One region of the Paenarthrobacter sp. CCNWLY172 genome, then DNA from elsewhere that is predicted to be linked to it. Evidence: predicted binding sites of a transcription regulator. Region 1 holds the regulator's gene; each other region holds the start of a gene.
What was found. The regulator HrcA, encoded in region 1, represses chaperone genes, less so after heat shock. The targets are predictions, from matches to a motif close to TTNGCACTCGNNNNNNNCGAGTGCNAA.
Positions count from the first base shown of each region.

Region 2: groES (co-chaperone GroES) is a predicted target of HrcA. The motif match lies at 1,933-1,959, and genes of this name have one in related genera.
Region 3: WBN73_RS04500 (Hsp20/alpha crystallin family protein) is a predicted target of HrcA. The motif match lies at 2,185-2,211, and genes of this name have one in related genera.
Region 4: WBN73_RS02570 (FmdB family zinc ribbon protein) is a predicted target of HrcA. The motif match lies at 2,647-2,673, and genes of this name have one in related genera.

Region 1 is NZ_JBBEGB010000006.1:101,587-106,688, reverse strand. It holds gene WBN73_RS11080 (16S rRNA (uracil(1498)-N(3))-methyltransferase) at 1-289, opposite strand, end outside; gene dnaJ (molecular chaperone DnaJ) at 292-1,419, opposite strand; gene hrcA (heat-inducible transcriptional repressor HrcA) at 1,470-2,477, opposite strand; gene WBN73_RS11065 (DUF3097 domain-containing protein) at 2,656-3,507, shown strand; gene WBN73_RS11060 (DUF4870 domain-containing protein) at 3,629-4,042, shown strand; gene hemW (radical SAM family heme chaperone HemW) at 4,074-5,102, opposite strand, start outside.
Region 2 is NZ_JBBEGB010000001.1:543,399-548,500, reverse strand. It holds gene groL (chaperonin GroEL) at 1-1,407, opposite strand, end outside; gene groES (co-chaperone GroES) at 1,494-1,790, opposite strand; gene WBN73_RS02470 (hypothetical protein) at 1,984-2,346, opposite strand; gene WBN73_RS02465 (class I SAM-dependent methyltransferase) at 2,414-3,643, shown strand; gene WBN73_RS02460 (shikimate 5-dehydrogenase) at 3,648-4,460, opposite strand; gene ykgO (type B 50S ribosomal protein L36) at 4,524-4,646, opposite strand; gene WBN73_RS02450 (GTP-binding protein) at 4,683-5,102, opposite strand, start outside.
Region 3 is NZ_JBBEGB010000002.1:370,228-375,329, reverse strand. It holds gene WBN73_RS04510 (FG-GAP-like repeat-containing protein) at 1-1,574, shown strand, start outside; gene WBN73_RS04505 (MerR family transcriptional regulator) at 1,725-2,153, opposite strand; gene WBN73_RS04500 (Hsp20/alpha crystallin family protein) at 2,295-2,717, shown strand; gene WBN73_RS04495 (J domain-containing protein) at 2,944-3,348, shown strand; gene WBN73_RS04490 (hypothetical protein) at 3,345-3,722, shown strand; gene WBN73_RS04485 (VOC family protein) at 3,875-4,912, shown strand.
Region 4 is NZ_JBBEGB010000001.1:571,883-576,984, reverse strand. It holds gene WBN73_RS02590 (hypothetical protein) at 1-193, opposite strand, end outside; gene WBN73_RS02585 (GNAT family N-acetyltransferase) at 339-950, opposite strand; gene galU (UTP--glucose-1-phosphate uridylyltransferase GalU) at 958-1,893, opposite strand; gene WBN73_RS02575 (5-formyltetrahydrofolate cyclo-ligase) at 1,992-2,600, shown strand; gene WBN73_RS02570 (FmdB family zinc ribbon protein) at 2,737-3,000, shown strand; gene cpaB (Flp pilus assembly protein CpaB) at 3,071-3,874, shown strand; gene WBN73_RS02560 (AAA family ATPase) at 3,901-5,102, opposite strand, start outside.

The DNA of each region.
Region 1 (5,102 bases):
GTTCGTCGCGATCGCCCTTGGCCAGGGCCTGGACCAGTACCAGCCGGACGTCCGGCTGTTCTTCAAAGGCCATGTCGGAGGCAGTGACGACGAGGCCGGCGGGCCCGGCCGCGGCGACCGTGCCGGTCAACCGCGCGCCGGCACCATCGGCTATGTCAACGGGCTCTCCCACACCAAGTCGCTTGACCGTAACCGCGTGCCGTGCCTCTGGACCTTCCAGCACGAACGTGCCGCCGGGTATGACATCGCTGAGGCTGCCGGCCGACGTGAAGAAAACGGGGTTGCTCACCGCTACAGGTTACCGAGCTTGTCCCGAAGCTTGGCGAACATTCCGCCGCTGGCCACAAGCTTTCCTTCAGTGAACTGCTCCCCGCGAAGCTTGGCGAGCTGCTGCAGCAATTCTTCCTGCGCAGGATCCAGCTTGCTCGGCGTTTCAACGTGGAGGTGTACCTTAAGGTCGCCACGGCCATAACCACGCAGGTGCGTGACGCCCAGGCCCCGAAGGGTGATGATCTCCCCTGACTGGGTTCCGGCCTTCACATCAATGTCCTGCGCGCCGTCGAAAGTATCCAACTGCAACTCCGTACCCAGCGCTGCGGCCGTCATGGGCACGCTGAGGGTAGCATGGAGGTCGTCGCCTTCGCGCATGAACATGGAATCGTTGTTGACGCGGATCTCCACGTAGAGGTCGCCGGACGGGCCGCCTGCGGGTCCTGCTTCGCCTTGGCCGGACAACTGGATGCGCGTACCGGTGGCAACACCGGCAGGAACCTTGATGGTCAGGGAACGGCGACTGCGGATGCGGCCTTGGCCGTTGCACTCATTGCAGGGGTCTTTGATGACCGTTCCGAAGCCCTCGCAGGAACCGCAGGGGGCAGCGGTCATGACCTGGCCAAGGATGGACCGGACAGCGCGCTGGACCTGGCCGCTGCCGCCACAGATGTCACAACGTTCCGGGTGGGTGCCCGGTCGGCAGCAGCTGCCGTCACAGGTGGGGCAGGTCACGGCCGTGTCCACTTCGAGCTTCTTGTTGACGCCGAAAACGGCGTCCTTCAGGTCAATGCGGACACTGATAAGTGCGTCCTGGCCGCGTCGGACACGGGAGGCCGGCCCGCCGTGACCGCCGCCGCCACCAAAGAACGTATCGAAGATGTCCTGGAACGCGAAGCCCTGGCCGGAATATCCGCCGCCAAACCCGCTGTCCGTTCCATTCTCATTGCCGGTGGCGTCGTAGACGCGGCGCTTCTGGGGATCGGACAGCACCTCATAAGCATGGGTCACGGCCTTAAACTGCTCCGCGACATCCTCACCTGGGTTTACGTCCGGGTGGAGTTTCCGCGCCAACTTGCGGTACGCCTTTTTGATCTCTTCCCCGGTGGCTTCCGGCGAGACTCCCAAAACGTCATAGTGGCTGCTCAAAGTCGGTATCTCTTCCTTGTTGTACTGCGGATGTTTCTTCGGGACGGCGTTCAGCCGCCAAGAATGCGTGAAAGGTAACGGGCCACGGCCCGGACTGCGGCCATGGTAGTGGGGTAATCCATGCGGGTTGGGCCCAGGATCCCCACCTTGGCACCGGAACCGTATCCGGTGGCCACAACGGAAGCCTCAGCCAATCCGTCGTAGGGATTCTCCCGGCCGATACTCACGGTGACGCCCCTGGGGTCATCCCCCATGTCTGACAACAACCGAAGCATGACAACTTGTTCCTCAAGGGCTTCCAGCACCGGACCGATGCTCAAGGGGAAGTCCACGTTGGACCTGGCAAGGTTGGCCGTACCGGCCATCAGGATGCGTTCTTCGCGGCTGTTGTCGCTCAAGGCCTGCAGTCCGTTGGCCAACGTCTGGGCCAGCCCCCGAAGCTCCGGCGGACACAGGGCAATCACCGACGGAAGCACCTGCGGCAACAGGGCCAGTTGCGTCCCTGCGATGCTGCCCAGGAAGCGGGATCTCAATCGCATCAAAGCGTCGTCGCCCACGTCCGAACCAGCGTCGATGACCTTCTGGCTGACGCTGCCGGTATCGGCAATCAGCACCACCAACACTTGTTGTGGTGCCAACAGGACGAACTCAACATGCCGTACCAAGGCGCGGTTGGAGTGCGGATACTGCACGACGGCGACCTGGTTGGTCAGTTGGGACAGAAGCCTTACCGTGCGCTCCAGGATGTCGTCTACATCATCAGGGCCTTCAAGCAGCGAGTGGATGGCCCTCCGCTCGGCGGCCGAAAGGGGCTTGACTTGGGAGATGCGATCGACGAAAAGGCGGTAGCCCTTGTCGGTGGGAATGCGACCGGCACTGGTGTGGGGCGCTGCAATGAGGCCTTCTTCTTCCAGAACGGCCATGTCGTTACGGATGGTGGCGCTTGAAACTCCAAGATGGTGCCGTTCAACAAGGGCCTTCGATCCAACAGGCTCCCGTGAATGCACGTAATCTTCAACGATGGCACGCAGCACTTCCAATTTGCGTGGCTCACTCATTGCTCCACCTCCTGACGACTGCCGTGGTCTCTGAGACCGGGTCCACTTAGCACTCAACATGCCCAAGTGCTAACCAGTCTAGTATGAGCCAACCCGTTGCTAGCATTGAACTTTCCTTTCCCAAGCCAGCACAAACCAACACTGAACAATTCAACCCAGCACAAAAGGTAGGAACTCCTTGGCTTTCGACACGTGGGGTCCGCAGGATCTGTCAGCTCCCGCCAAACGGCAACTGCCGGAGGTAGCTGTACAACGCGGGATGGTCCTCGAAGATGTCCAATCAGGCTGGGTGGGCGAAGTCACCCGGGTCGAGAAGACCGGCGGCATGCACATCGTGTCCCTCGAGGACAGGCGGGGGAAGACGAAGTCGTTCCAGCTCGGATTTGGCTTCCTGCTCGAGGGGCAGCCCATCCGCTTGATGCCCCCGGCCCCCCGACAATCGACGCCGCCCGTTCAGGCCGGTCGCACGGCGTCGGGTTCGGTGAAGGTTGAAGGACAACGCGCCCAGGTGGCCAAAGCCAGCCGCATTTGGGTGGAGGGAAAACACGACGCCGAACTCGTCGAGAAAGTCTGGGGCGACGATCTTCGCGTCGAGGGCATTGTGGTGGAGCCCCTGCACGGAGTCGATGACCTCAAGTCGGCAATCTCCGCCTTTAACCCCGGGCCCGGCCGGCGCCTCGGCATCCTGGTGGACCACCTCGTGGCCGGCTCCAAAGAGTCCCGCATCGCAGCTGACGCCATGACTGTGCCCGGCGCCGCAGGAAACGTCCTGATTGTCGGCCATCCCTACATCGATGTCTGGCAGGCCATCAGGCCCAAAGTTCTGGGAATTGAGGCCTGGCCGTCCGTACCCCGCGGCACCGACTGGAAGACCGGGATTCTCACCGCCTTCGGGTGGCCTCACGAGACCGCTGAGGATGTAGGACTGGGCTGGCAACGTCTTCTTGGTGCGGTTCGCAGCTACGCCGACCTTGAGGCCTCGCTGCTGGGCCGCGTGGAGGAAGTCATCGACTTCCTCACAGTTCCCTGACCTTTGGCCTCAAAGCAGCAGCAACTGACGTGTCATCGTGGCGTTTGTCCCGGGAAGCCTGCCGGGGCCGGTATTCTGGGACAGCAACACCGCACTATCTTTACAGCAAAGGGAACACACCGTGGCAGAGAACGCTCCTGAAGAACCGGGCAGCGCCGCAGGCCAGCCCCAGTACCATGGCGCGCCTGCAAATGCGCTGCCGCTGACCGCCAGCGAGGACAGGCAGTGGGCTACGTTGGCACACTTTGGCGGTATTCTCGGATGCCTGCCATCTCTCCTGATCTACTTGATCTTCCGTGACCGCGGACCGTTCACGGCACAGGAATCCAAGGAGGCGTTGAACTTCACGCTGCCTCCCACCATCGCTGCGGTTCTGGCCAACATCCTGGTGCTGTTGCCGGTAGTAGGCAACATCTTTGCTGTGATCGCCACTGGCATCTGGGTAGCCCTGACATGCTTCTCCGTCTCAGCCGGAATCCGCGTCAACCACGGCCAGCCGCACCGTTACAAGCTCAACCTGCGCTGGGTCAAGTAGCCCTCCCCCAGCCATTCAAGCGGCTGGGGGGTTAGTCGGGGAGAATCCTCCGGACTACGGCGTCAGCCAGCAGCCGGCCCTTCAGCGTAAGGGTCAACCGGCCTTTGAACGCTTGCACGGGATCAACCAGCTCGTCGGCGATCAGCCCTGCCATTGCATGGCGGCCAACCGCGTCCAAGGCATCTACTTCAAGCCCTGTACCGAGCCGTGCTTCCAGCATGATGCGTTCGACTTCCCGGGTTTCGGCGTCGAGGGTCTCCCGGCCTGCCGCCGGTGAGCTTCCCGCACCCAACCGTCCTGCGTACGCTGTGGGGTGCTTAACGTTCCACCACCGGACACCTCCTACGTGGGAGTGCGCACCGGGGCCGATGCCCCACCAGTCATCGCCGCGCCAGTAGGCCAGATTGTGCCGGCACGCTTGATCGGGTGTCCGGGACCAGTTGCTGACCTCGTACCAGTTCAAACCAGCTGCGGAGATCAACGAATCAGCCAACTCGTATTTGGCTGCATGATCGTCGTCGTCAATTCCGGGCACTTCGCCGCGGCGGATCTGGGCCGCCAACTTGGTGCCGTCCTCCACGATCAATGCGTAGGCGCTGATGTGGTCAGGCTCGTAGGACAGTGCTGTTTCAAGGGACAACCGCCAGTCCGCCATGGACTCCCCCGGCGTACCGTAAATAAGGTCCAGGCTCACCGCGAGTCCGGCCTCACGGGCCCACTGGACCACGAGCGGCACACGACTGGGGGTATGGGTCCGGTCAAGGACCTTCAACACGTGCGGCACAGCCGACTGCATGCCAAACGAAACCCTGGTGAATCCGGCATCGGCCAGCACCTTCAGGGACTCAGGGGTTACGGAATCCGGATTGGCTTCGGTGGTTACCTCGGCACCAGGCTCAAGCCCCCAATGGTCGACGGCGGCCCGCAGGATTCGTGCAAGGTCTTCCGCGGGGAGGAGCGTGGGCGTACCGCCTCCAAAGAAGACTGTGCTCATGCGCCGCCGGGGCACCCCTGAGGCGTCCAGTGCCAGAGCCGCAAAGTCGAGTTCGGACACCGCAGT
Region 2 (5,102 bases), on a different contig from region 1:
CACCTTGGCAACAACAACGAAACCGTCGAAACCGGCGTTCTGGGCGATCCAGCGCAGCGGCTGAACCAGGGCGCGGCGGACGATGCCCACAGCAGCCGCTGCGTCACCTTCCAGTGCCTTGACGGCCGGGGACTCGTCCAGTGCCTTGAGGGCGTGGATGAGGGCGGAACCGCCACCGGAAACGATGCCTTCTTCGAGAGCTGCGCGCGTAGAGGACACAGCGTCCTCGATGCGGTGCTTCTTTTCCTTCAGCTCAACCTCGGTGGCAGCGCCAACCTTGATCACGCCGATGCCGCCGGCCAGCTTGGCCAGGCGTTCCTGCAGCTTTTCCTTGTCCCAGTCGGAGTCCGTCCGAGTGAGCTCAGCGCGCAGCTGGGCAACGCGGTCAGCCACGTCCTCAGCCGTGCCGGCGCCGTCAACGATGGTGGTGTTGTCCTTGGTCACCGTGATGCGGCGTGCGGTACCGAGTACCTCAAGGCCAACGGTGTCCAGGCTCAGGCCAAGGTCCGGGGAAACAACCTGGGCGCCCGTGAGCGTGGCGATGTCCTGGAGCATGGCCTTACGGCGGTCGCCGAAGCCCGGAGCCTTGACGGCAACAACGTTGAGGGTGCCGCGGATGCGGTTGACGATCAGCGTCGAGAGGGCTTCGCCTTCGATGTCTTCGGCGATGATGAAGAGCGGCTTGTTGGCCTGCAGTGCCTTCTCCAACAGCGGCAGGAAGTCCTGCAGCGATGAGATCTTGCCCTGGTTGATCAGGATGAGGGCGTCCTCGAGGACGGCTTCCTGGCGCTCTGCGTCGGTGACGAAGTACGGGGACAGGTAGCCCTTGTCGAACTGCATGCCTTCGGTGAGGACCAGCTCGGTCTGGGTGGTGGAGGACTCTTCAATGGTGATGACACCGTCCTTGCCCACCTTGCCGAACGCTTCGGCGAGGAGCTCGCCGACTTCGTCGCTCTGCGCGGAGATGGCTGCGACGCTCGCAACCTGGGTGCCTTCAACTTCGCGGGCGTTCTCCAGGAGGCGGGCTGCGACGGCTTCAACGGAAACCTCGATGCCGCGCTTGATCTCGCCCGGAGCGGCGCCGGCGGCAACGTTGCGCAGACCCTCCTTGACCAAAGCCTGTGCCAGCACGGTGGCCGTGGTGGTGCCGTCGCCTGCGACGTCGTTGGTCTTGGTGGCTACTTCCTTGGCCAGCTGGGCGCCAAGGTTCTCGTAGGGGTCGTCAAGCTCAACTTCACGCGCGATGGTGACGCCATCGTTGGTGATCGTGGGAGCGCCCCACTTCTTGTCCAGCACGACGTTGCGGCCGCGCGGGCCAAGCGTCACCTTGACAGTGTTGGCGAGCTTGTCGATACCGGCCTCAAGAGACCGGCGGGCAGCATCGTTAAAAGCAAGCTGCTTTGCCATGGTTGTGTCCTTTCAAGACAGAAAACCCGCACCGCTGACGGTCGGAAATGATTTCCAACGCGACGGCGGTGCGGGGCTCCGGGAAGTTACTTTACGACGATCGCAAGGACGTCGCGGGCGGACAGAACGAGGTACTCGTTGCCGCCGGTCTTGACTTCGGTTCCACCGTACTTGGAGTAGATGACGACGTCGCCAACAGCTACGTCAACCGGTACGCGGTTGCCGTTGTCATCGAAACGGCCGGGGCCGATTGCAACAACTTCGCCTTCCTGCGGCTTTTCCTGTGCGGAGTCCGGAATAACCAGGCCGGAAGCCGTGGTCTGCTCTGCTTCGAGCGGGCGAACAACAATACGATCCTCAAGAGGCTTAATCGAGACCGACACTCGGACTCTCCTTTTCATGAGCTGATTCATGGACTAAGAACTAGGGTGCCGGAGCGTACATCCGCCGTCGCGGTGCCGGAAGACGCTTGGCATTTATTAGCACCCTCCGGGGGAGAGTGCTAACTAGACTCTATGTAAATCGTTAGCACTCGGTCAAGGTGAGTGCCAGCATTTCGTCATGGGTGAACGCAGCTCACCGTCCCGTGAGGTCATCCAGGTCATAGTCCTGGCCGTCGTCATCCTCGTCCAGCGGGGCATTGCCGCGGTTCAGGTACAGGAGCACAGCGGCCGCAACAGCAACGACGCCGGAAATCACCAGGGTGATCATCCCACCGGTGCGGGCGCCGCTGTAGAGCTCGCGGATGTCCCGTGCTTCGTCGGTAGCATCATTGACGCTCTTGCCGGCGACGGAATAGGTGGCCGCGTTGAAGGAATCCAACGCGAAGATGATGATCAGCAAGCCGATGCAGACCACAGCGATCACGGCCCCCGCTATGAGGGCGGGTCGCGCGAACTTCATCATGGTGGAGGGTTGCGGGGCTGCGGTGTCTTCCATGAAAACAACCCTATCCGGCTGATTCGCCCGTCACGTTGTCAAGTGCCGCGCCGTTAGGCTTGATTCCATGCCTCACGCACCGCAGGAACAGATCGCACCCTTGCTGACCACTGAAGGATGGGAACTCCTGGCCTCCTTGGGGCCCTACCGCGAGGCCGACGCTTTCAGCACCAACGCGGATCTCCGCAAAGCCGGCCACTCCGCCGAGTTGGTGGCCGCAGTCCTGACGCAATCACGGTTGCGTACCCGAGCCGAGGCAAAGTTCGGCGAGTTCGCGCGGCAAATGCTGTTCACCCAGGCCGGCTTGGAGCAGGCCACACGGTTGAACGTCGCAGCCCGGCATGCCGAACGCTTCGCCAAGGCCGGCATTTCCCATGTGGCCGACCTCGGATGTGGCCTCGGCGCCGATTCCATGGCGATGGCGTCCATGGACATCTCAGTGACAGCCGTTGAAATGGATGAAACCACTGCTGCCTGCGCCACCATCAACCTCATCCCGTTCCCGCACGCCACCGTGGTGCACTCGGATGCCACGTCCGTGGAGCTGGACGGGATCGACGGCGTGTGGCTGGATCCTGCACGACGCACCACGTCCACGTCGGGGACCAAGCGGATTTGGGACCCTGAGGCTTTCTCTCCCCCCTTGTCCTTCGTGGAGAAGCTGGCAGCCACCGGACGTGCCATTGGCGTCAAAATGGGGCCCGGCATCCCCCATGATTCCGTACCCTCAGGCTGTGAGGCCCAATGGGTCTCGGTGGGCGGGGACGTCACCGAAGTGACCCTTTGGTTCAACGGCGTAGCCCGCCCCGGCGTGCGGCGGGCGGCCCTGGTCATCGGCAGCCAGGGCGCCGCTGAAATCACCAGCGGCGAAGACTTCGACGCAGGTCCCGCAGCCGCCGTCGGGCCTGTTGAAGGTTTCTTATACGAACCGGACGGCGCAGTCATCCGCGCAGGCCTGGTAGCCGACATCGCCGAAAGGCTGGGCGGGCACCTGGTGGATGAGCACATCGCCTACATCTGCGCGCCCGAACTGCACGACACTCCGTTTGCCCGGGCCTATAAGGTGCTTGAGGTGATGCCCTACAACGTCAAGGCCTTGAAGACGTGGGTAAAGGCCAACGGCATCACCGTGCTGGACATCAAGAAGCGCGGCACGGCCGTGACTCCCGAGGAGCTGCGCAAGCAATTGCTTCCCGCCAAACCATCAAAGGGCAAGGACGCAAAAACAGCCACCCTGGTCCTCACCAGGATCGGTGAGGAAAGAGTGGCTGTTGTGGTGGAGCCGGTGACCGGCTAGCACCTCATCGACGGGAGAACTCCGAGGCTTCGCGGACCTGCCCGGCACTGGGGCGCACACCCGTGTACAGCACAAATTGTTCTTCGGCCTGGATGGCGATGACCTCGGCACCGGTGATGACCTTCTTGCCGGAGTTCCTGGCGGCGGTGATGAGCGGCGTCTCAGAAGGCAGCGCTACGACGTCGAAGACCACCTGGGCAGCGGCGACCGTGGCGTCGTCGAAGGACTGCGCGGTCTCATCCGCACCCGCCATCCCCAGCGGGGTGACGTTGATGATCAGGTCCGCTGTTGAGCCGTTGACGTCGTCCTGCCACCCGAATCCGTAGAGATCCGCGAGTGCTCGTCCAGTGGTTTCATTGCGCGCCACGATAGTGACGGCGGTGAACCCTGCGTCCCGGAGCGCTGCGGCAACTGCTTTTGCCATGCCTCCGGCACCCCTGAGAAGGACAGTGTGGCTGCTGGGAACCTGGTGGTCCTTCAGGAGCCGGGCAATGGCGATGTAGTCCGTGTTGTAAGCAGTGAGGACGCCGTCGTTGTTCACGATGGTGTTCACCGAATCGATGGCTTTGGCTGAAGGGTCCATCACGTCAACCAGCGGGATCACGGCTTCCTTGTACGGCATGGACACCGCGGCACCCCGGATGGGGAGGCCGCGGATGCCCGCTACCGCGAGGGTGATGTCAGTGGGCGCGAATGCCTTGTAAACAAAGTTCAGGCCGAGCAGATCGTAGAGATAGTTGTGGAACCTGGTCCCGATATTGCTGGGCCGGGCCGCAAGCGAAATGCACAGGGACATGTCTTTGTTCAGGATTGGCATTCCCCCATTAAACGCCCTGTTGGTAGAGCCGTGTATTCATTGCACCTTTTACCCTGCCGCGGGTTAGCCCTGGCGCGCCTTCATCCTGGGGTTGTTCTTGTTGATGACGAAGGTACGCCCCCGCCTGCGCACGATCTGGGCGCCGGGGATCTTCTTGAGGGCACGCAGTGAATTCCTGACCTTCATGGTGTTTCTCCTTTGATGTGGGTGTGGGTCTTCGATTTAGAGGGCGTCGCTGAGTTCCAGGGGGTCGTCCCAGACGCCGGAGTCCAGTGTCATTTCGGCCTCCGTCAGTTGGCAGCCATCCAGGAGCTCGCGGATTTCCGTGGGGTCGATGTCCTCTGAGCGTCCGGTGATGGCAAGCACGGTGCCGCGGTCTCCGTGGTGTGGGTGCCAGTCCAGGAACGCGTCGACGTCGGCGCCGGCCTTTGCGGTTGCCTCGCCATGGCCGGACCCTGCAGAGTCGGCCAGCCAGTTCCCGGTACTTTCGAGCCAGACCCTGGGGCCAATGCCCTGGACGGCGATCCGCCGCGTGGGCGCGGAGGCGATCCATAAGCGGCCGCGCAGCCAGTGCGTACCGATGGCCAGCTGTGGCAGGGCATCCCGGAAGCGTCCGGGGTGAAGGGGACGGCCCGCTTTGTG
Region 3 (5,102 bases), on a different contig from region 1:
ACTCGGCGACCAATAAGATCTACGTCAGCGAGATCGGCGGCTCGGTTGCTGTTGTAAATGGGGTTTCCGGTGCCGTGACGTGGGTTCCCGTGGGGGCTGAGCCGGGTGTTGTGGCGGTGAACGAAACGACCAACAAGATCTACGTGGCCGTGAAGACCGGCATCACGATCATTGATGGGGCTACGAACACGACCACCTCTGTGCCATTCGACGGAGGTGCGCAGGACATCCTGGTGAATTCCGTGACGGACAAGGTCTATGTTCAGTCCAGTGGCACCATCAAGGTCATCAACGCCAGCGGCAATCTCTCGTCAACGATCGTCATCGGCGCCGGCATCTTGGGCGCAGCGATGAACGAGACAACGAACAAGCTTTACATCACGACGATCAGCAGGTTCGGGCCACGGCTCTCAGTGATCAACGGCGCAACCGACACCAGTGGAGTGAGCCTCACATTCTCGCAGACCGTCGGTACCCTCGCGGTTAATCCTGGGACGAACAAGATATACGTAGCCGCAGACAGTGCTTCAACGGACGGCTTTGTGAAAATCATTGATGGGGCGACCTTCACGGAAGTGACCACCATCAGCACCGCCACGCGTGTCAGCGAGATCGTCGTGAACCCCACGAGCAACAAGGTCTATGCGCCGACCAGCGGCGGGGGCACCGTCATCATCAATGGCCAGAGCAACAGCAGCTACGCCGTTTACACGGGCAGCGAGCCGGTCTCCGCTGCCGTCAACACCTCCACCAACAAGGCGTACGTCGTCAGCTACGGCACTGCTTCTGTGCGGATCATCGACGGGACCGTGGAGCAGCCTGTCAAGAATGATTTCAACCGGGACGGGTTCACGGACGTTTTGGCTCGGGAAGCTTCCGGCGTCCTGTGGCTCTACCCGGGGGATGGCTCGGGCGGGTGGCTGAATCGCGTTCAAGTAGGGCAGGGCTGGAACATCATGACGGCTCTGGTTACTCCCGGCGACTTCAACGGCGACGGGAATGCCGACGTCCTTGCCCGTGATGGCGGAGGGCTGCTCTGGCTCTACCCCGGCAACGGCTCGAGTGGTTGGCTGCCTCGTGTGCAGGTAGGCATGGGCTGGGCTGGCATGACCGCGATCGAGTCCGTCGGGGACTTCAACGGCGACACCTTCGTGGATATCGCTGCCCGTACCGCCTCAGGCGTTCTGTGGGTGTACCGAGGTAACGGCTCCGGCGGTTGGCTGTCTGCCATCCAGGTCGGTACGGGTTGGAACGGAATGTCCGAGATGACCGGCGTCGGCGACTTCAACAGCGACGGCACGCCCGATGTTGCTGCCCGGGACTCCTCCGGTGTGCTCTGGCTTTACCCAGGCAACGGCTCTGGTGGATGGCTGCCGCAGCGGGCTATTGGGCAGGGCTGGAACGTCATGAACTCGCTGCTTGGTCCCGGTGACTTCGACGGTGATGGACGTGCAGACATCCTCGCGCGGAACGCCGCGGGTGAGCTTTGGTTGTACGCGGGCAGTGGGGGAGCTGCATGGCCCACGGCTTCCCGCGTGGGTACGGGGTGGGGCGGGATGACGGCGATTCTGTAAAACAGGCGGCCAAAACGGGACGTGTCGACATCATGGTTTGATGCCACCTTCCATTCACCACATCCATTTGCCCTGTACTCCTTGACTTCTTCTCTTCGGTGGAGAGTGCTCAGGTCCGGGTCCCGGTCAGTGCACTGTTCACTCGCGGACTCAAGCGTCCCCTCCCCGCGCCCGCTTCAGATCCTTCCGCAGCCCCCGGTTATCAGCCCGGAGCTCCCGGTTGTCGTCAACCAGCCCACGGTTGTCCTCCGTCAGCCCTCGGTTCTCCGCCTCCAACTCGAGCACCAGCTTCACTCCGGCCAGGTTCAGCCCCTCATCCAGGAGTGCGCCGATCCTCCGTAGAGTCGCAAGGTCGTCCTCGCTGTAACGCCGGGTGCCGCCGTCGGTCCTTTCCGGGGTGACCAGCCCTTTGCGCTCGTACTGCCTGATGTTCTGCTGCCCCGTGCCAACCAGTTCCGCCGCCACTGAGATCGCGTAGACGCCGCGAGCGTCCCGGCCACCGGCAGAGGTGCCGTCCGCCCCGGAAGCAGCCGGGCCGCCGTCGTGCGTCTCCGCAGCAGCGCCGTCCGAACCTGCCATCAAGAACCTCCGAAAATCTTCCGAAAACCTACTTGCACTACTTTCTCACCAGTGCTATAAAAAATCTATACCAGCCACCACAGATCAGGGAAGGCTGGGAGAACAACAAATCAGCATCACGACCAGAGGAGTGAGAACAAAATGCTGATGCGCACTGACCCGTTCCGCGAATTCGACAGGCTCGCCCAACAGGTTTTTGGCACAACAGCACGACCTGCCGGAATGCCCATGGATGCCTGGCAGGAGGGCGAGGAGTTTGTCGTTGCCTTTGATTTGCCCGGTGTGAGCCCCGACTCCGTCGACCTCGACGTCGAGCGCAACGTCCTCACGGTCAAGGCAGAACGGAAGTCGCCGGCCGGCGAGAACTCAGAGATGATCGCCGCCGAACGTCCGCAAGGCGTCTTCAGCCGGCAACTGATCCTGGGCGACACCTTGGACACCGAAGGCGTCAAGGCCAGCTACGACGCGGGCGTGCTGACACTCCGCATCCCCGTCGCCGAAAAGGCCAAGCCGCGGCGCATCGAAATCACGTCCAACGAACAACGTCAAGAGATCAACGCCTAATCCTCTGCCCTGCCGGAAGGCTTCCCCGGGGGTGGCCAACCGGCAGGGCGCCGACCGGGAACAACGGAGGCGGCCGCATCGGAATAGTTGGGCGCAGGCTTCGTGCCACGTCACAGCGTTTTTTAGCGCACATGAAAGCGGTCCCCGCCCGTCGTCTCCCGATTGATGGCCCCCGGTTCACCCCGGGGGCCATCCCCAAGTCTGCTGCAGGAAACCGGAACCAACCGTGAGCGATCAACCTGACCACTACGCCACTTTGCACGTGTCGCCGGACGCGACGACCCGTGAGATCGCCCGCGCCTACCGCACGCTGCTCCGGACCCATCACCCGGATACACGCCAAAAGGTCGACGACGGCGACACCACCTCCGCGGCCGACCTCCAGGAACTGCATGCCATCATGCAGGCGTACGTCGTTTTGTCGGACCCAGGAAAGCGGGCGGCTTACGATCAGGCGCGGCGGAGCGGTGTGCCCGCAGGAAGGCCCGGAACGCCGGTCAACGTGCGAGTCCATCGACACGAACCAGCGGCCAGCAAGGAACCAGGGCGTCCCCAGCCGCCCTTGTCTTTCGGGCCAACCCGTTGGGAGCCTTCATCCAGAACCCTCAGAACACCAAGGAGCCATTCATGAGTGCCTGGCGTCCCTACGACGGCCACATCATTCCCGCGTTCTACGAACGGTTCGAGAAACGCTGGGGGAGGGGAACGGCTCCATTCCTGGACCCCGAGGTCCACGAACAGCCGATGCCCCGTGCCCAGTGGATCAACCCGGACACGGGCGCTGCGGTTGCTGTGGTGCCCATCTGGACCGACGACCCTGAGCATCGCTCATTTGGTGTGTTCTACCTCCCGCCGGCTGGGGACATCTGGATGCTCCGCCCCGGCCCCACCACGTTTCTGGAACCCAGTGCAGGGGCCAGCGGGGAGCAGGTGACACTCCGCAACGACGCTTTCAAGAAGGCCGTCAACCACGCCAAGGAGTTCATCTACGGGCCCCAGCTCTAGCGGGCTCACCCGAGGGGTTGGCTCTCGGCCCTAAGCGAGCCCTCAAAGTGCTGAGATGTAACCCCTCGGCGCTAGGAGCAAAAGCGGACGCATCCTGACCTCAAGTAGTCGTAGCCTGAAAGTACTGAACTCCCGACGAAGAGGACACAGTCATGACCGCGGCAAACCCGAGTATCAGCACAGTTCCCAGCGGCTACTCCAGCGTCAGTCCGTGGCTCATCACGCGTGACACCAACGCCCTCTTCGAGTTCATCACCGCAGCGTTTGGGGCAGAGGAGATCGACCGCGTCGTCGGGGAGGACGGCACCATCGGGCACGCGGAGGCGCGGATTGGCGACTCAGTAGTCCTCGCGTTCGACAGCCGACCGCACTGGCCCGAAACGCCGTCGTACCTTCGCCTGTACACGCACGACGCCGACGCCGCCTTCCACGCCGCCCTCGCCGCGGGTGCCACCGCGGTTTCGGTCCTCGACAACAGCGCCTGGGGTGATCGCGGCGCCCGCGTCCAGGACCCGTTGGGCAACGTCTGGTGGATCATGTCGCACATGGAGGACGTCTCCGACGACGAAGCGGCCAGCCGCTGGGACGCCCCGGAATACGCCGCCGGAATGGAGTACGCGGTCGAATCCCTCCGACGGCATATGACCGGTCAGCCGGATGCGCCGGTCCCGGATGAGGTCAAGGCGATGGCTCCGGTGACACGTACCGAAGGAGTCCCTGCCGTCCCGGCCGGATATCGATCCGTTGAGCCCTGGATAATCTCGCGCAGCACTCCGGAACTCCTCGATTTCATCACGGCTGCGTTCGGCGCCAAGGAAGCGTTTCGCGTCCCGATGGAGGATGGGTCGATCGGGCACGCTGAAGCCAAGATCGGCGACTCGAACATCCTCGCCTTCGATTCCCAGCCCGACTGGCCTCCTACTCCTGCTTTCCTGCGGGTCTACGTCGACGACGGCGATGCCGCCTTCGCTGCTGCCCTCGCCGCTGGTGCCACGGCAGTCACGAATATGACGGAGATGTTCTGGGGAGACGTAGTGGGCCGGGTCCGGGATCCGTTGGGAAACCTTTGGTGGATCCACTCCCGCGTTGCTGAGCCCACCGAAGAAGAGGCCTACGAGCGGATGATGGATCCGAAGTTCGTGAAAGCCATGGAGTACGTGTCGGGAGTGGACTTCTTCGCGAAGGGTTAGCTCTCGGCCGTAAAGCAACCACCCGCCGTCGTACTTCTCGCCGAGGGGTCAGCTCTCGGCACTAAGCGAGCCCCAAAGTGCCGAGACGTCGCCCCTCGGGGCAAAGGTGGGGGACACAAAGAAGGCTGGTGCAGCCTAAGGAGAGAATCCCGAGGCGGCTGCACCAGCTGCTAGTACGACTTTCTGTTAT
Region 4 (5,102 bases), on a different contig from region 1:
CCGGTGCTTTGCTGTGCATGGTCTCCATCGGTTTCTCCTGCTGAGGTGCCAAAGTCAGTACCACCCCTGCCTGCGGTTCGTCTGGTTCGTCGTCGATTGCCCCTGCTGGAACAGCGGCCGTTTGGACTTGTTGGCGCCTGTTCCGGAGAACGTAGGGCGCCACCCAGACCATCCACAGCGCAACAGTGACCACGAGTATCACTGAGCTGCTGAGAGGGAAGTCCACATTCAAAACCGTAGAAGCAAATCACCGGGCGCGGCGGCATTGCGGCCGGTGTGTCGTCGTCGAGTCCTCAAATGACTGGATATACGGACAAAATGGCCTATGACCTGCCCATTTATCCTCTGAGCCACCGACGCAGCAGACCCTCAGGAACCTCGTCCGATGTCAGGGCAAAGGACCGGTGGTCAGCCCATTCGCCGTTGATGTGCAGGTACCGTTCCCGATACCCCTCATCCCGGAATCCAAGCTTCTCCACCACCCTCAGGCTGGGGGCGTTTTCGGGCCTGATGTTGATCTCCATGCGGTGAAGGCCCAACACCTTGAAGCAGTGGTCCGTTGCCATGGCCACCGCCGTCGGAGCAATACCGTGCCCGGCCCGCTCCTTATCCACCCAGTACCCCAACGTGGCCATCATGGCCGATCCCCAAATGATGGAGGAAACGGTCAACTGCCCGACGATGAGCGGCTCACGGTATCCAGGGGTCCGCTCGACAATGAGGAAAGGCAATGCCGTGGACTGGCGGGCTTGGTTGTTCAGCGAGGCCACCATCTGCCGATAACTGGGCAGGCGCCCACCCGGTGCCGGGTTGGACGCCTCCCAGGGAGCAAGCCATTCGCTGTTCCGCGAACGGACTTCAGACCACTCCCGCTTGTCGCGGTATCGGATGGGGCGAAGAAGCAGGTCTCCGCTTTCCAGCGTCACCGGCCAGATCGCAGAACCGTACATCCTGAGGTTACTTGGGAAGCGAAGCAGTGAAGGTCGGCAGCCACTCACGCAGTTCAGGACCGAGGTCCTCGCGTTCGCAGGCCAACTCGATGCAGGCCTTGAGGTAGCTGAGTTTGTCACCGGTGTCGTAGCGACGGCCCCGGAAAACAACGCCGTACACGCCGTAGCCTTCACCTTCGCCGGCTGCCAGCACCTCGAGGGCGTCGGTCAGCTGGATCTCGCCACCACGGCCCGGCTCGGTCTTTTCGAGAACATCGAACACTGCCGGATGCAGCACGTAGCGCCCGATCACGGCAAGGTTGGACGGCGCTTCTTCCGGAGAAGGCTTTTCCACCAGCTGCTTAATGCGGACGTAGCCGTCTTCACCGATCTCCTCGACGTCGGCGCAACCATAGGCACTGATCTTGGAGGGCTCCACCTCGATCAGGGCAACCACGGAACCGCCGGTCTTTTGCTGGACGGCGATCATGTCGCTCAGGAGGTTATCCCGGGCATCGATCAGGTCATCGCCGAGGAGTACTGCAAAAGGCTCGTGCCCGACGTGCTGCTTCGCACGAAGGACAGCGTGGCCCAAGCCGTTGGGGTCGCCTTGGCGGACGTAGTGGATGTCACCGAGGTTGGTGGCGGATTGGATGGCCTCAAGCTTGGCGGTATCGCCCTTTTCGGCCAGCGTCGCTTCCAGCGCCGGCACACGGTCGAAATGATCCTCCAGGGCGCGCTTGCTGCGCCCAGTGATCATCAGGACGTCGTGCAGGCCAACCTTGACCGCTTCTTCGACGACGTACTGGATGGCTGGCTTGTCAACCACGGGCAGCATTTCCTTCGGCATCGCCTTTGTTGCAGGCAGGAAACGGGTACCAAGACCCGCTGCGGGGATGACGGCCTTACGGACAGCATTGTTATCGAGAGTCACCGGACTAATGTAACGGAAGGAATACATCATCGGCTAAACCCTCGCCGCGCCGGGACAACATTTCTGTGGACTGAACCGCAGCTTTTGTCGCCGGACCGGCATCAGACGAACCTCACGATCGGACATCCATGGCATCGAAGGAAGACATCCGCAGCAGCCGCCGCCTCCAAAGGCGCGCCCTCTCCCCCGAACAGATCGCTGCTGCCGGTGCGTCGATCGCGCAGCATGGAACGGAATGGGCGGCTGCAGCTTCCTCCGGCACGGCGGCCACTTTTGCCGTCTATGTAGGTGTCGCGTTTGAGCCACCCACCATGCCACTCATCCATTCCCTGCACGAGGCCGGACACAGGATCCTCCTTCCCGTGTGCGAGCCCGGCCGGCAGCTGAGCTGGGTCTATTGGACCCCGTCGACAGTTTTCGTCCGTTCCTCCTACGCCCCTATCGACGAACCTGAGGGCGAACGCATGGAAAGCCAGGTGGTGGCAGGCGCGGCGGGGATCTTCATGCCAGCCACGGCAGTGGACAGGGATGGCAACCGGATCGGCCAGGGCGGCGGTTACTACGACCGGCTCCTCCATGGGCTCGACGATTCCGGCCAGCGGCCGCCCACCATTGCGGTGGTGTACGACGCCGACCTGTTGCCTTCAGGTTCGATTCCCGCCGAAGCATTCGACCGCCCCGTGCGGGAAGTGCTGACTCCCTCCGGGGTGGTCCATCTCGACGAGAGAGCCCCGTGAGGTCCCGCACATCCACTGGCGCATGCACTGTAGACCGATGATAGAATTGGCACTCAGGCCCTGCGACTGCTAATGCGAAGCGAAATCTCCGCCGTTGCTGCACAGGACCTGACCTTTGTCCTGAAGGAGGAACTCAGTGCCCACATACGCATACGCCTGCAAAGACTGTGACCATGCCTTTGACATCGTCCAGTCCTTCTCTGACAGCTCCCTGACGGAGTGCCCCGAGTGCAAGGGCGCCCTTCGCAAGAAGTTCAACAGCGTCGGTGTCGTCTTCAAGGGCTCTGGTTTCTACCGGACTGATTCCCGTGATGCCAAGGGCAGCACTGTTTCAGCCGCACCCGCCGCCGCGCCGTCCGCTCCCGCAGCCGCCCCGGCACCGGCAGCTGCAGCAAGCTAACTTCCCCACTTTTCCACATAGCGCTTCAGGCCGCTGTTATCCGGCCTGTCCGGCTGGCTAACGTGGCGGCATGCCACAACAGTCTCGAAGCGCCCTCCTTGCCCGCGCCCGGCGTTCAGCGTCGCCTGCCGGCCCTTGGCCCCCGGACCCGTTTGGTGCGGGAGGGCAGTCGTCCCGACCGCGCAAAAATGCCACAAGCTTTCACCGGCAGCTGAATTATTCAGCCCGCCAAGGCAGAAGGCAAAGGATCGGCTCCTGGATCGCCCGGAACCGCCGTCTCACTGTTGCCCTCCTGCTGTGCCTGGCCGCCGGCATCGCCGTCCAACAGCTGACTCCGGCTTCGGAGCTGCGAATCAGTGTCATGGTGGCCGCCCGTGACCTCCCCACGGGAACCACTCTCACAGAAGCCGATTTCACCCGGGTGGGAGTGCCCCAGGACCTTGCCGTCACCGGAGCCCTCTCAGATGGCGGGGACCTCACAGGCAGACAGTTGGCCGCTCCCTTGAGCCGGGGGCAGATCCCCACTGAGTCCAGCCTCCTGGGTCCCGGGCTTCTCACTGGATCACCCGTGGGCACCGCAGCCGTTCCCCTGCGGATGGCCGACCCGTCGTCCATCCAGCTCCTCTCCCCCGGCCAGTTGGTCACGGTGGTCCTCACGGCAGCCGGATCCTATGACGAATCCAGGGAAACACAAGTACTCGCCGGTCCCGTCCCCGTGCTCTGGACCTCAGCCCACGGGGGCAAGGCAGGCGAATGGCTGGGCACCAGCGACACCGAAGGCTTGGTAGTGGTTGCTGCGGATCCACAGCAAGCAGAAAAGCTTGCCGGCGCATCAACGCACGGCAAGCTTTTCTTTGTTTTGGTCAACCCGTGATGGGTGGTTCAGATGGCGGTGGACGGTCAGCCCCAGTGCGGCGGCTTTTGTTCCTTAAGCCACTGCTCATGGTCGTAACCGGACTCATCGCCCCAGCGCCGGGGATCGTCTTCCGCTGCTTTGGTGGGCAGAATGCCACTCACGCCTGGTTTGGCTGCGGCGGCCGTGGCGTCCGGAGTTTCTTCAGTGGTGTCGGCGGCGGGCGCGGAGGATTCGGTCTCGGACCCGCCTTCAAGACCGGTTGCTTCTTCCATCAGTGGTGCTTCTTTCCCGTTCTCTGCTTCGCTGTCTGCATCATTGGCAGCGTCGTCAATCTGGTCTGGTGCCTGCTGTGCCGGACTTGGAGCGAACGTTTGCTGCCCCTTGTCCACACTCAATTGTTCAACGTCCATGTCCAGGAAGCCATGCTCAGGCGACGCCGACCGCGGAATGTGATTCTCCAGCCCAAGGTAGGAGCCGATGCGATCCGCGCAGGACGAAGGATCAGTGAAGACCTCAATGGTCCACAGGGACATGTAGCGCCATCCCATGCGCTCCAGCAGCTGCGGACGCAGCCGGCTGCGTTCCCGGACGCTCATCCGCCGATAGCGTTCAGTGCCATCGGATTCGATCGCGACAGGTGTGGGGATTTCTGCTCCCTCCCGGCCGATCGTGTGGACGGGATCCGCCGCAGCTGCGATGTCCAGAACGCCATCGTAGAGATGCCAGACCCGGGCTCCCCGGGCCCGCAGGCGTTCTCCAAGGTCAGCAACCAAGGGATCCTCACCGAGCGCCTGCTCACTGGCAACAGCACGGGACGCGGGTGTACCGAGGTTGCTGTTTCCCGAGAGTTCCCGGTCCAGCAGCTCGTAGAAGTCCACTGCACCATGAGCCAGCCGATCGAGGTCAAGGTCCTCGGGACGGAAGCAGCTCAGGACGTGCATGGAACGCCGTGCGCGGGTCATGGCCAAAGCGAAACGGTTCCGGCCACCCTCAGCGGACAGCGGACCGAACGAATGGAGTGCCCGGCCATGTGGTGTGCGGCCGTAGCCAAGCGAGAAGATCACGTGGTCCCGTACCAGGCCTTGGGCCCGCTCCAGATCCACCACACGGAAGGACTCGGGACCGGCGCCAAAGAACGTGGACAGCAGGGGGTGGTTGGGCAGTTGAAGCCTGATGGCCTCGCCGATGCGGGCAGCATGGCGCAAGCTGGCAGTTACCACCGCCAGGGACGTGCGGGGACGCAGCC